Regions from separate parts of the Kribbella sp. VKM Ac-2566 genome, predicted to be linked through region 1. Evidence: riboswitches for the same ligand, from Rfam matches in the RefSeq annotation. Region 1 holds a riboswitch; the other holds the start of a gene.
The links. A riboswitch is a leader RNA that binds a small molecule or an ion and turns the genes downstream of it on or off. The one in region 1 is predicted to bind ZMP and ZTP.

Region 1 (4,895 bases):
CCCGAGCCGGGACCGTGTGTCGCGATGCCGTCAGCCTAGGTCTTCGGTGTCACCCTGCGCACCGGATTTTCCGACCGACGCGGGCTTCCGCGGAGCCTCAGGCTCAACTTGAGCTTCAGGCTCACGCTCAGGTCGAGGCACAGCGGAGGGAGCAGCCTTCCGGGGCCGCTCCGAGAGCTTCTCGATCTTCCGGCCGACCGTCGCCTCCGGCCGCTCCTCCGACTCCACCGGTGTCAGCGTGTGATCGTGCTCGTGGTGCGGATCCGGCTCCGCCTTCATCACCGGCTCGACCTCGTCGTGCTCCACCCGGTCGTCGTCCTCCTCGACGGACGCAGCCTGCTTGACCTCGGCGACCTGCGCCTTGTGCGGCCACAGCCGGTCCACGACCGCGTTCAGCGCAGCGCCGATCAGTACGGCGATGGCGGTCATGTAGAGCCACATCAGTACGGCGATCGGCGCCGCCAGCGGACCGTAGATCGACGTACCGCCGACCGTGCTCTGCAGGATCCAGCGGAGCACGAAGCTGCCGAGGATCCAGATCGACAACGCCAGGAACGAGCCGGGGAGGTCCGAGACCCACGGCGTACGGATCGGGACCGAGAGGTGGTACAGCGTGTTCAAGAAGCCCGCGGACAGGATCGTGACCACCGGCCAGTACAGCTGGTTCAGGAAGTCCAGCCGGTGCGGCAGGAGCGCGTCGACCGCGTCGGGGCCGGCCAGCACCAGCGGCAGGACGATCACGCCGATCACCAGCGCCGCGCAGTACAGCGAGAACGACAGCGCGCGGGTCCGGACGATGCCGCGCTTGCCGCCCATCCCGTACATGATCGTGATGGTGTCCACGAACACGTTCAGCGCGCGGCTGCCGGACCACAGCGCCAGCACGAAACCGATCGAGATGACGTCCGGGCGGCCGCCGTTCAGCACCTGGTCCAGCGTCGGGGCGATGACGTTCTTGATCGAGTCGTCGGTCAGCGCCCGCGCGGCCAGGTCGACGATCTGCTGCTTGATGTCGTTGATCGTCTCGACCTCGAACCACTTGCTCGCGATGTAACCGAGCGAGCCGGCCAGCCCGAAGATCAGCGGCGGCAGCGAGAGGATCGCGAAGAACGCCCCCTCGGCCGCGAGTCCGGTGACCCGGTAGCGCAGACAGACCCCGATCGTCTGGGTGAGCAGCTTCCAGGTCGTCGCGGGGACCTTGCGGACCCATGCCAATGAGAGGGAGCTCCCACCAGTGGGTCCTGCCCCAGAACGTGCCATACCGCTTACCGTACTGACATGGCGGACCCATTCGCGGTAACGAATCAGGCTCCCCCACTGCGGGGCGTGAACTTCTTCACCCGGGACGCGGCGCTCTGTGACGCTCTGCGTCCGTACGCCGACCTCACCGGGGATCTCACAGCCGATCCCGATCTGCTCCGGATCGGCGAGCTCGCGGGATCCGAGGAGGCGCTGTCTCACGCTCTCCCGGCGAACCAGAACGCGCCGGTGCTGCGCACCCACGACCGCTACGGGAACCGGATCGACGAGGTCGAGTTCCACCCGTCGTGGCACTGGCTGATGGAGCAGGCCGTCGGATTCGGGCTGCAAGCGGCGCCGTGGACGAGCGAGCGCCCTTCACCGCACCTGACCCGCGCGGCCGGGTTCTACCTGTGGTCGCAGGTCGAGCCTGGCCACGGCTGCCCGATCTCGATGACGTACGCCGCCGTGCCCGCGCTCAAGGCGGACGCGCAACTCGCGAAGGAGTGGGTCCCGCAGCTCGCCTCCACGCAGTACGACGTACGCCGGCTGCCGGCCGCGTCGAAGAACGGCGTCCTGGCCGGGATGGGGATGACCGAGAAGCAGGGCGGTTCCGACGTACGGGCGAACCTCACGACGGCGACGCCCGCCGGCGACGTGTACCAGCTGAACGGGCACAAGTGGTTCTGCTCGGCCCCGCAGGTGGACGTTTTCCTGGTCCTCGCGCAGGCGCCGGACGGGCTGAGCTGCTTCGTCGTACCGCGGGTCCTTGCCGACGGCAACCGGAACCCGTTCGCCCTGCAGCGGCTGAAGGACAAGCTCGGCAACCGCTCGAACGCCTCCAGCGAGGTCGAGTTCCACGGCACGATCGGGTACCGCCTCGGGGACGAGGGCGCCGGCGTACGGACCATCATCGAGATGGTCGCGGCGACCCGGCTGGACTGCGTGCTCGGCTCGGCCGCGCTCCAGCGGCGCGCACTCGTCGAGGCGAGCTGGCACACGCAGCACCGGTCGGCCTTCGGCGGCCTGCTCGCCGACAAGCCCGCGATGCAGAACGTGCTCGCCGATCTCGCGCTGGAGAGCGAGGCAGCCACCGCGCTCGCCATGCGCCTGGCTGCCGCAGTGGATTCCTCAGACCCGAAGGAAGCAGCATTCCGGCGGATCGGGCTGCCGCTCGCGAAGTTCTGGGTGTGCAAGCGGACGCCGTTCATGGTCGCGGAGGCGCTGGAGTGCCTCGGCGGCAACGGGTACGTCGAGGAGTCCGGGCTGCCGCTGCTCTACCGGGAGTCGCCGCTGAACTCGATCTGGGAAGGATCGGGCAACGTCAACGCGCTCGACGTACTGCGTGCGCTCCGCCGGCCGGAGTCGCTCGAGGCGTGGCTGCTCGAGGTCGGCTCGGTGCAGGGTGCCGATGCGCGGCTCGATGCGGCGGTCAAGGACGTACTGCAAGCGCTTGCTGACATCGAGAACGCCGAGGCCGGTGCTCGCAGACTGGCCGCGCGAATGGCCCTGTGTCTCCAGGCTTCGTTGCTGATCCGGCACTCGACGCCGGAGGTCGCGGACGCGTTCGTGGTGTCCCGGCTGGCCAACGACTGGGGCGGTGTGTTCGGGACGCTGCCACGGACCACACCGTTCGCTGGCATTGTCGAACGCACGATAGGGTGAGCGAGTCGCGACTGGCGCGCTGAAGGTGGAGAACCACCGGGGAGCGAAACCCGTCGGCACCGTGCGCCTGGGTGCCTTCGACCCACTGCAACCGCAGGAGAGACAACGATGACTCAGTCCTTCGACGCCGCCGCCGCGTCGGCCGCGTACAACAACGCGCTGCAGGTGATCGCCGCGGTGGAACCCACCATCGCCGACGCGATCAAGGCCGAACTCGCCGACCAGCGGTCCTCGCTGAAGCTGATCGCGAGCGAGAACTACGCCTCCCCCGCCACCCTGCTCACGATGGGCAACTGGCTGTCGGACAAGTACGCCGAGGGCACCATCGGGCACCGCTTCTACGCCGGCTGCCAGAACGTCGACACCGTCGAGCAGGCGGCCGCGGACCACGCCAAGGCCCTGTTCAACGCGCCCCACGCCTACGTCCAGCCGCACTCCGGTATCGACGCGAACCTGGTCGCGTTCTGGGCGATCCTGGCGCAGCGGATCGAGTCCCCGGCACTGGCCGAGGCGGGCGCGAAGCACGTCAACGACCTGACCGACGAGGACTGGACCAAGCTCCGCAAGGCGCTCGGGGACCAGAAGATGCTCGGCATGTCACTGGACGCCGGTGGTCACCTGACGCACGGCTTCCGGCCGAACATCTCCGGGAAGATGTTCAACCAGCACTCCTACGGCACCGACCCGGAGACCGGCCTGCTCGACTACGACCTCGTTGCCGAGCAGGCGCGCGAGTTCAAGCCGCTGATCCTGATCGCCGGCTACTCGGCGTACCCGCGCAAGATCAACTTCGCCAGGATGCGTGAGATCGCCGACGAGGTCGGCGCCACCCTGATGGTCGACATGGCGCACTTCGCCGGCCTGGTCGCGGGCAAGGTCTTCACCGGCGACTTCGACCCGGTCCCGCACGCGCACGTCACCACGACCACGACCCACAAGTCGCTGCGCGGCCCGCGCGGCGGCATGGTGCTCTGCCAGCCGGAGTACGCCGACGCCGTCGACCGCGGGTGCCCGATGGTGCTGGGCGGTCCGCTCAGCCAGACGATGGCCGCGAAGGCAGTCGCACTCGCCGAGGCGCGGCAGCCGTCGTTCCAGGAGTACGCGCAGGCCGTCGCCGACAACGCGGTCACGCTGGCCGAGGGCCTGATGAAGCGTGGCGTGAAGCTGGTGACGGACGGCACCGAGAACCATCTGGTGCTGCTGGACGTCTCGTCGTACGGCATCACCGGCCGGCAGGCCGAGTCGGCGCTGCTCGACGCGGGCATCGTCACGAACCGGAACGCCGTACCGCGGGACCCGAACGGCGCCTGGTACACGTCGGGTGTCCGGATCGGTACGCCGGCACTCACCACGCGCGGCTTCGGCGGCGACGAGTTCGACCTGGTCGCGGAGCTGATCGTCGACGTCCTGTCCTCGACCACGCCGACCACGACCGCGGCGGGCGCCCCGTCCAAGGCGAAGTACGTGCTGGCCGATGGTGTCGCCGACAAGACCAAGGCCGCTTCGGCCGAGATGCTCGACAAGTTCCCGCTGTACCCGGGTCTCGAGCTCAGCTGACGCACGTCGCGGCGCCCGCTCCTCGTGTCGGGGAGCGGGCGCTGCTTCGTCTGGTCAGGCGTCCTGCTTTACTCCCATCAGGGCATCCTGCGAGGGCTTCTCGGCTCTCGCGGGCATCAGGACCGCGGCGAGGATCGCGCCGGCGGCGGCGATGCAGGCCGAGACCCACATCGTGGTGTTGAGACTGTTGACGAACGCGTCCCGGACATTGTCCAGCAGTTCCGGCGAACCAGCCTTCTCGGCGACCGCGAGCCCGCTGGCCAGGCTCTTCTCCACCGCGTCGGCTGCCTGCGCGGGCAACCCGGCGGTGTCGACGTTGCTCCGGTAGACCGAGTTCAGCACGGTGCCGAGTACGGCGACGCCGACCGTCCCGCCGACCTGTCGAAACGCTTGCAACAGGCCCGATCCGGTCCCCGCCCGCTCCGGGTCGAGCA
Region 2 (4,895 bases), on a different contig from region 1:
CTCGAGCGCTACGCGTCCGGGGAACCGTTGATCAATGTGGTGGCGGGTCCGCCACGCTGAAAGAGGCTTAAGAGGTTGAAAGGGGAGGACAACGATGTCCGAGGCCGTACTGCTGATCGGGACCAAGAAAGGTCTCTGGATCGGCCGGAGTGACGCTGCCCGCGAGGAGTGGCGGCTCGACGGACCGGTGCCGGAGTTCGAGATGCAGGGCGTGTACGCCGTGGGCATCGACACCCGCGGCGACAGTGCCCGCGGTGCCCACGGGGCCCGGCTGTTCGTCGGCGGCACCAGCGAGCACTGGGGCCCGGCGGTCTTCCACTCCGACGACCTCGGCGCGTCCTGGGCGGAGCCGCCGGAGGGTTCGATCGGGTTCCCGGCCGGCGCCGACGCCTCCCTCGAGCGGGTCTGGCAGATCCAGCCGGCACCCGCCGGCCAACCGGGCGTCGTGTACGCCGGGACGCAGCCGTCGGCGCTGTGGAAGTCGACCGACGGCGGCGTGACGTTCGAGCTGGTCACCGGCCTGTGGGACCACCCGCACCGCAAGGAGTGGGGCGCCGGATTCGGCGGCCAGGCGGTGCACACCGTGCTGCCGCATCCGACCGACGCCGACCGCGTGAGTGTCGCGATGTCGACCGGCGGGGTGTACCAGACCGCCGACGGCGGGAAGACCTGGTCGCCGCGGAACCAGGGCATCCAGGCGAAGTTCTTCCCGGACCCGTATCCGGAGTTCGGTCAGTGTGTCCACAAGCTGGCCGCGCACCCCGACGTCCCGGAGCGGATGTTCGCCCAGAACCACCACGGCGTGTACCGGTCGGACGACAGCGGCGCGGTCTGGAAGTCGATCGCCGACGGCCTCCCCTCGGACTTCGGGTTCCCGATCGTGGTGCACCCGCACGAGCCCGAGACCGTGTACGTCTTCCCGCTGGTCGCGGACGGGAACCGGATCCCGACCGAGGCGCAGTGCCGGGTCTACCGCTCCCGCGACGCCGGCTCGACCTGGGAGCCGCTGGCCGCCGGGTTGCCGGACGTGTCCTACGCCCCGGTGCTGCGGGACGCGATGACCGTCGACACCGCCGACCCTGCCGGTGTGTACGTCGGCACGCGGGACGGTTGCGTCTACGCGAGCGCCGACGCCGGCGACAGCTGGACCGAGGTCGCGCGCCACCTGCCGGATGTCCTCACCGTGCGAGCAGCGGTGCTGGGATAAGGGGGTCGGATGATCGCGGTCTGCCTACCCACGGTGCTGCGCCCGTTCGCGGGCGGCGCCGAACGCGTGGAGGTCGAGGTGGACGGTTCGCCGACCGTCGCCTCGGTCTTCGCGGCGCTCGAAGCCGACCACCCGGCGCTCCGCCGCCGCCTCACCGACGAGCAAGGCGCGGTCCGCCGGCACGTGAACATCTACCTCGGCAACGACAACATCCGCGACCTCTCGGGGCTCGAGACCAAGCTCACCGACGGCGACGAGCTCCTCATCCTCCCGAGCGTCGCCGGCGGCTGACGTCCCGCGCCGGCGAAAACAAAAGACTGCCGTTCGGCGGCGGGCTTGGTTAGCGTCGGGCGGCATGAGCAACGTCCTCCTGCTGACCGGCCCGTCGGGCTCCGGTAAGACGACCGTGGCCCGGATGGTCGCGACCGGCGCGCCGCAGCCGACGATGCACCTGACGACCGACGAGTTCTACCGCGGCATCCGCACCGGCTTCATCGCGCCGTACCTGCCAGGAGCGCACCGCCAGAACGAGGTGGTCGTCGAGGCGATCGTCGCGACGGTGAGCGTGTACGCGCGCGGTGGGTACGACGTGGTCGTCGACGGCATCATCGGGCCCTGGTTCCTCGCCCCGTTCCGCGAGGCCGCCAAGGCGGGGGAGTGGACGATGTCGTACGTCGTACTGCGTCCAGACCTCGGTACGACGTTGCGGCGCGGGCAAGACCGGCCCCACCCCGAGCTGACGGACGCCGACGCGCTCACCGGTCTGCACGGTGCGTTCGCGGACCTCGGCGCCCTCGAGCCGCACGCGATCGACACCAGTCGGCTCGATGCGGAGCAGACGGCGGCCGAGGTCCGCGGAGCCGTTGCCTCAGGTAACTATCTGCTCAGTGCCTGAACAGGCGGATCCCGGTTTCCGACCACGTGATCCGGGCTGCCGCGCAGGCGGCCGCCACCTCGGGCGAGCGGATCGAACCGCCCGGTTCGGCAATGTGCGAAACGCCGTACCGCTGGGCCTCCACGACGTTGTCGGTGAACGGCAGCGCACCGTCGGAGACCATCGAGACACCGGTGAGCGGATCGGCCGAACGGCGGGCCCACCAGAGTGCGGCCTTCTCACCGGCGAGCCTCGTACAGTCCACCCGCGACTGCTGCCCGGCGCCGATGCCGATGGTCATCCCGTCCTTCACCATCACGACCGTGTTCGACTGGGTGTAGCGGGCGACGATCATCCCCAGCACCACGTCGTCCGGGAGGTCGCGGGGCACCGGCAGCGCATCACGCTCCTGCGTCAGCCGCACTCCGTAGAGCTCACGCACCTCCTCGGCCGGCGGCTCGAACTCCGGGTCGACCTCCAGCACCAGGTAGGTCCCGCGCTTCTTCGCGGCGAGGATTTCCACCACGCCCTCGTCGTACCCGGGGGCGATGATCCCGTCCGACACCACCCGCTTCAGCAGCATGGCCAACTCGAGATCCACCGGATGCGAGACCGCCACGAAGTCGCCGTACGACGACTTCGGATCAGCGTCCCGCGCACGGGTGTACGCGGCCGCCACCGTCTCGCCGAGCGCGGCACCCGCCGGTGACACATGCTTGTACGACGCCGCAGCCGGTACGCCGAACCGCTCAGCAGCCTCCCGCACCAACTGCCATCCGGTCAGCGCATCGAGAACATTGATGTACGACGGCTCACCCGCGACCACCGTGAACGGCGCAGAGTCGAGGCTCGCCGCTTGATGAGGATTCATGCCGTACCGCAAACGCATCAGGACCTCCGATCGGATCGGAGGCGCCCAGGCGGACGACGCCCTGTACGAACACTGTACGAACACACCCGCTCCCCGGTGGTACTCCACCCTCGCCAGTCGCGGTGCGCCCAGCCTACTTCGTCGCGCGCACCACCAGCAGACGTGATGCCTCGGTCAACGGTTCTCCGTGCCAACCGCCTTCGATCACGACGTCCGAGAAGCCCGCCGCGCGCAGATCAGCCGTGATCTCGTCGGCAGAACGGAAGTACAGAACGTTCCGGTAGACCGCGTCGCGCCCGTCCTCGAAGACGTTGTGCGCGTCGAAGGTCACGCGCCCGTTCGCGATCTCGATCAGCTCGAGCCACTCCTTCAGGTGCCCGGCCACCGTGTCCCGTTCGCCGTACGTCGCTTCGCTCGTCCACTGCTCCCACGCCCGTGCCGCCGGATTGCGCGACTCGAAGGCGAGCACGCCACCGGGACGCAGCGCGGCCGCCAGCGCAGCGACCGCGGCTGCGTGCTCCGCGACGTGCATCATCGTGTTGCCGCTGCTGACCGCGAGATCCACATCGCCGGTCGGCTCCACCACCAGGTGGTCGCCGTCGATCCAGGTGACGGCGTCGGCGCCGGGCTGCCGCCGCGCGTACCCGAGCATGGTGGGACTCGGATCGACGCCGATCACCACGCGCCCGGGCGCGACCAGCGAGCGGGTGAGCAGACCGGTTCCACAACCGAAGTCCAGGACCTTCGCAGTGCCCTCGGCCAAAGCGCGGTAATAGTCGTGATCCTCCCCGGCCGGGTTGTCCAGGTCGTAGAGCTCCACCAACTGCTGGTCGCCGTACGGGTCATCGATCACCCACCGCACCTTACTGGGCGGCGACCCAGGAATAGGGTGGGCGGCATGGTCGATGTGAAGCCCCGCAGCCGGACAGTCACCGACGGATTGGAAGCGACCGCCAGCAGAGGCATGCTGCGCGCGGTCGGGATGGGGGACGACGACTGGGTCAAGCCACAGATCGGCGTCGCGTCGAGCTGGAACGAGATCACCCCGTGCAACCTGTCGCTGGACCGGCTCGCCAAGGCGGTCAAGGACGGCGTGCACGCGGCCGCTGGATACCCGCTCGAGTTCGGCACGATCAGCGTGTCCGACGGCATCTCGATGGGCCACGTCGGCATGCACTACTCGCTCGTCAGCCGCGAGATCATCGCGGACTCGGTCGAGACCGTGATGGAGGCCGAGCGGCTGGACGGTTCGGTCCTGCTGGCCGGCTGCGACAAGTCGCTGCCGGGCATGCTGATGGCCGCGGCCCGGCTCGATCTGGCGTCGGTGTTCCTGTACGCCGGTTCGATCATGCCGGGCAAGCTCGGCGACAAGGACGTCACGATCATCGACGCCTTCGAGGCGGTCGGCGCCTGTGTCCGCGGCCTGATCACCCAGGACGAGGTCGACGCGGTCGAGCGCGCGATCTGCCCCGGCGAAGGTGCCTGCGGCGGCATGTACACCGCCAACACCATGGCGGCGTCCGCCGAAGCCCTCGGCATGTCGCTCCCGGGCTCGGCCGCCCCGCCCGCGGTGGACCGCCGCCGCGACGGGTACGCCCGCAGGTCCGGCGAGGCCGTCGTCGGGCTGCTGCGGAAAGGCATCACGGCCCGCCAGATCCTCACCAAGGAAGCGTTCGAGAACGCGATCGCCGTGGTGATGGCACTCGGCGGCTCGACGAACGCCGTACTCCATCTCCTCGCGATCGCCCGTGAGGCCGAGGTCGATCTGAGCCTGGACGACTTCAACCGGATCGGCGACCGGGTCCCGCATCTCGGTGATCTCAAGCCGTTCGGCCGCTATGTGATGACCGACGTCGACCGCGTCGGCGGCATCCCGGTGATCATGCGCGCGCTGCTCGACGCCGGCCTGCTGCACGGCGACTGCCTGACGGTGACCGGCAAGA

Region 2: linked by a shared signal. The riboswitch ahead of EV647_RS35780 (5-aminoimidazole-4-carboxamide ribonucleotide transformylase) and the one ahead of EV647_RS32165 (glycine hydroxymethyltransferase) in region 1 are both predicted to bind ZMP and ZTP.

The regions. Positions count from the first base shown of each region.
Region 1 is NZ_SODT01000013.1:301,401-306,295, reverse strand. It holds gene EV647_RS32175 (YhjD/YihY/BrkB family envelope integrity protein) at 31-1,260, opposite strand; gene EV647_RS32170 (acyl-CoA dehydrogenase family protein) at 1,279-2,904, shown strand; ZMP/ZTP riboswitch at 2,902-2,984, shown strand; gene EV647_RS32165 (glycine hydroxymethyltransferase) at 3,013-4,461, shown strand; gene EV647_RS32160 (DHA2 family efflux MFS transporter permease subunit) at 4,516-4,895, opposite strand, start outside.
Region 2 is NZ_SODT01000014.1:393,886-398,780, forward strand. It holds gene EV647_RS35760 (2-hydroxyacid dehydrogenase) at 1-60, shown strand, start outside; gene EV647_RS35765 (exo-alpha-sialidase) at 95-1,207, shown strand; gene EV647_RS35770 (ubiquitin-like small modifier protein 1) at 1,217-1,498, shown strand; gene EV647_RS35775 (AAA family ATPase) at 1,563-2,102, shown strand; gene EV647_RS35780 (5-aminoimidazole-4-carboxamide ribonucleotide transformylase) at 2,092-2,970, opposite strand; ZMP/ZTP riboswitch at 2,989-3,083, opposite strand; gene EV647_RS35785 (trans-aconitate 2-methyltransferase) at 3,086-3,805, opposite strand; gene ilvD (dihydroxy-acid dehydratase) at 3,851-4,895, shown strand, end outside.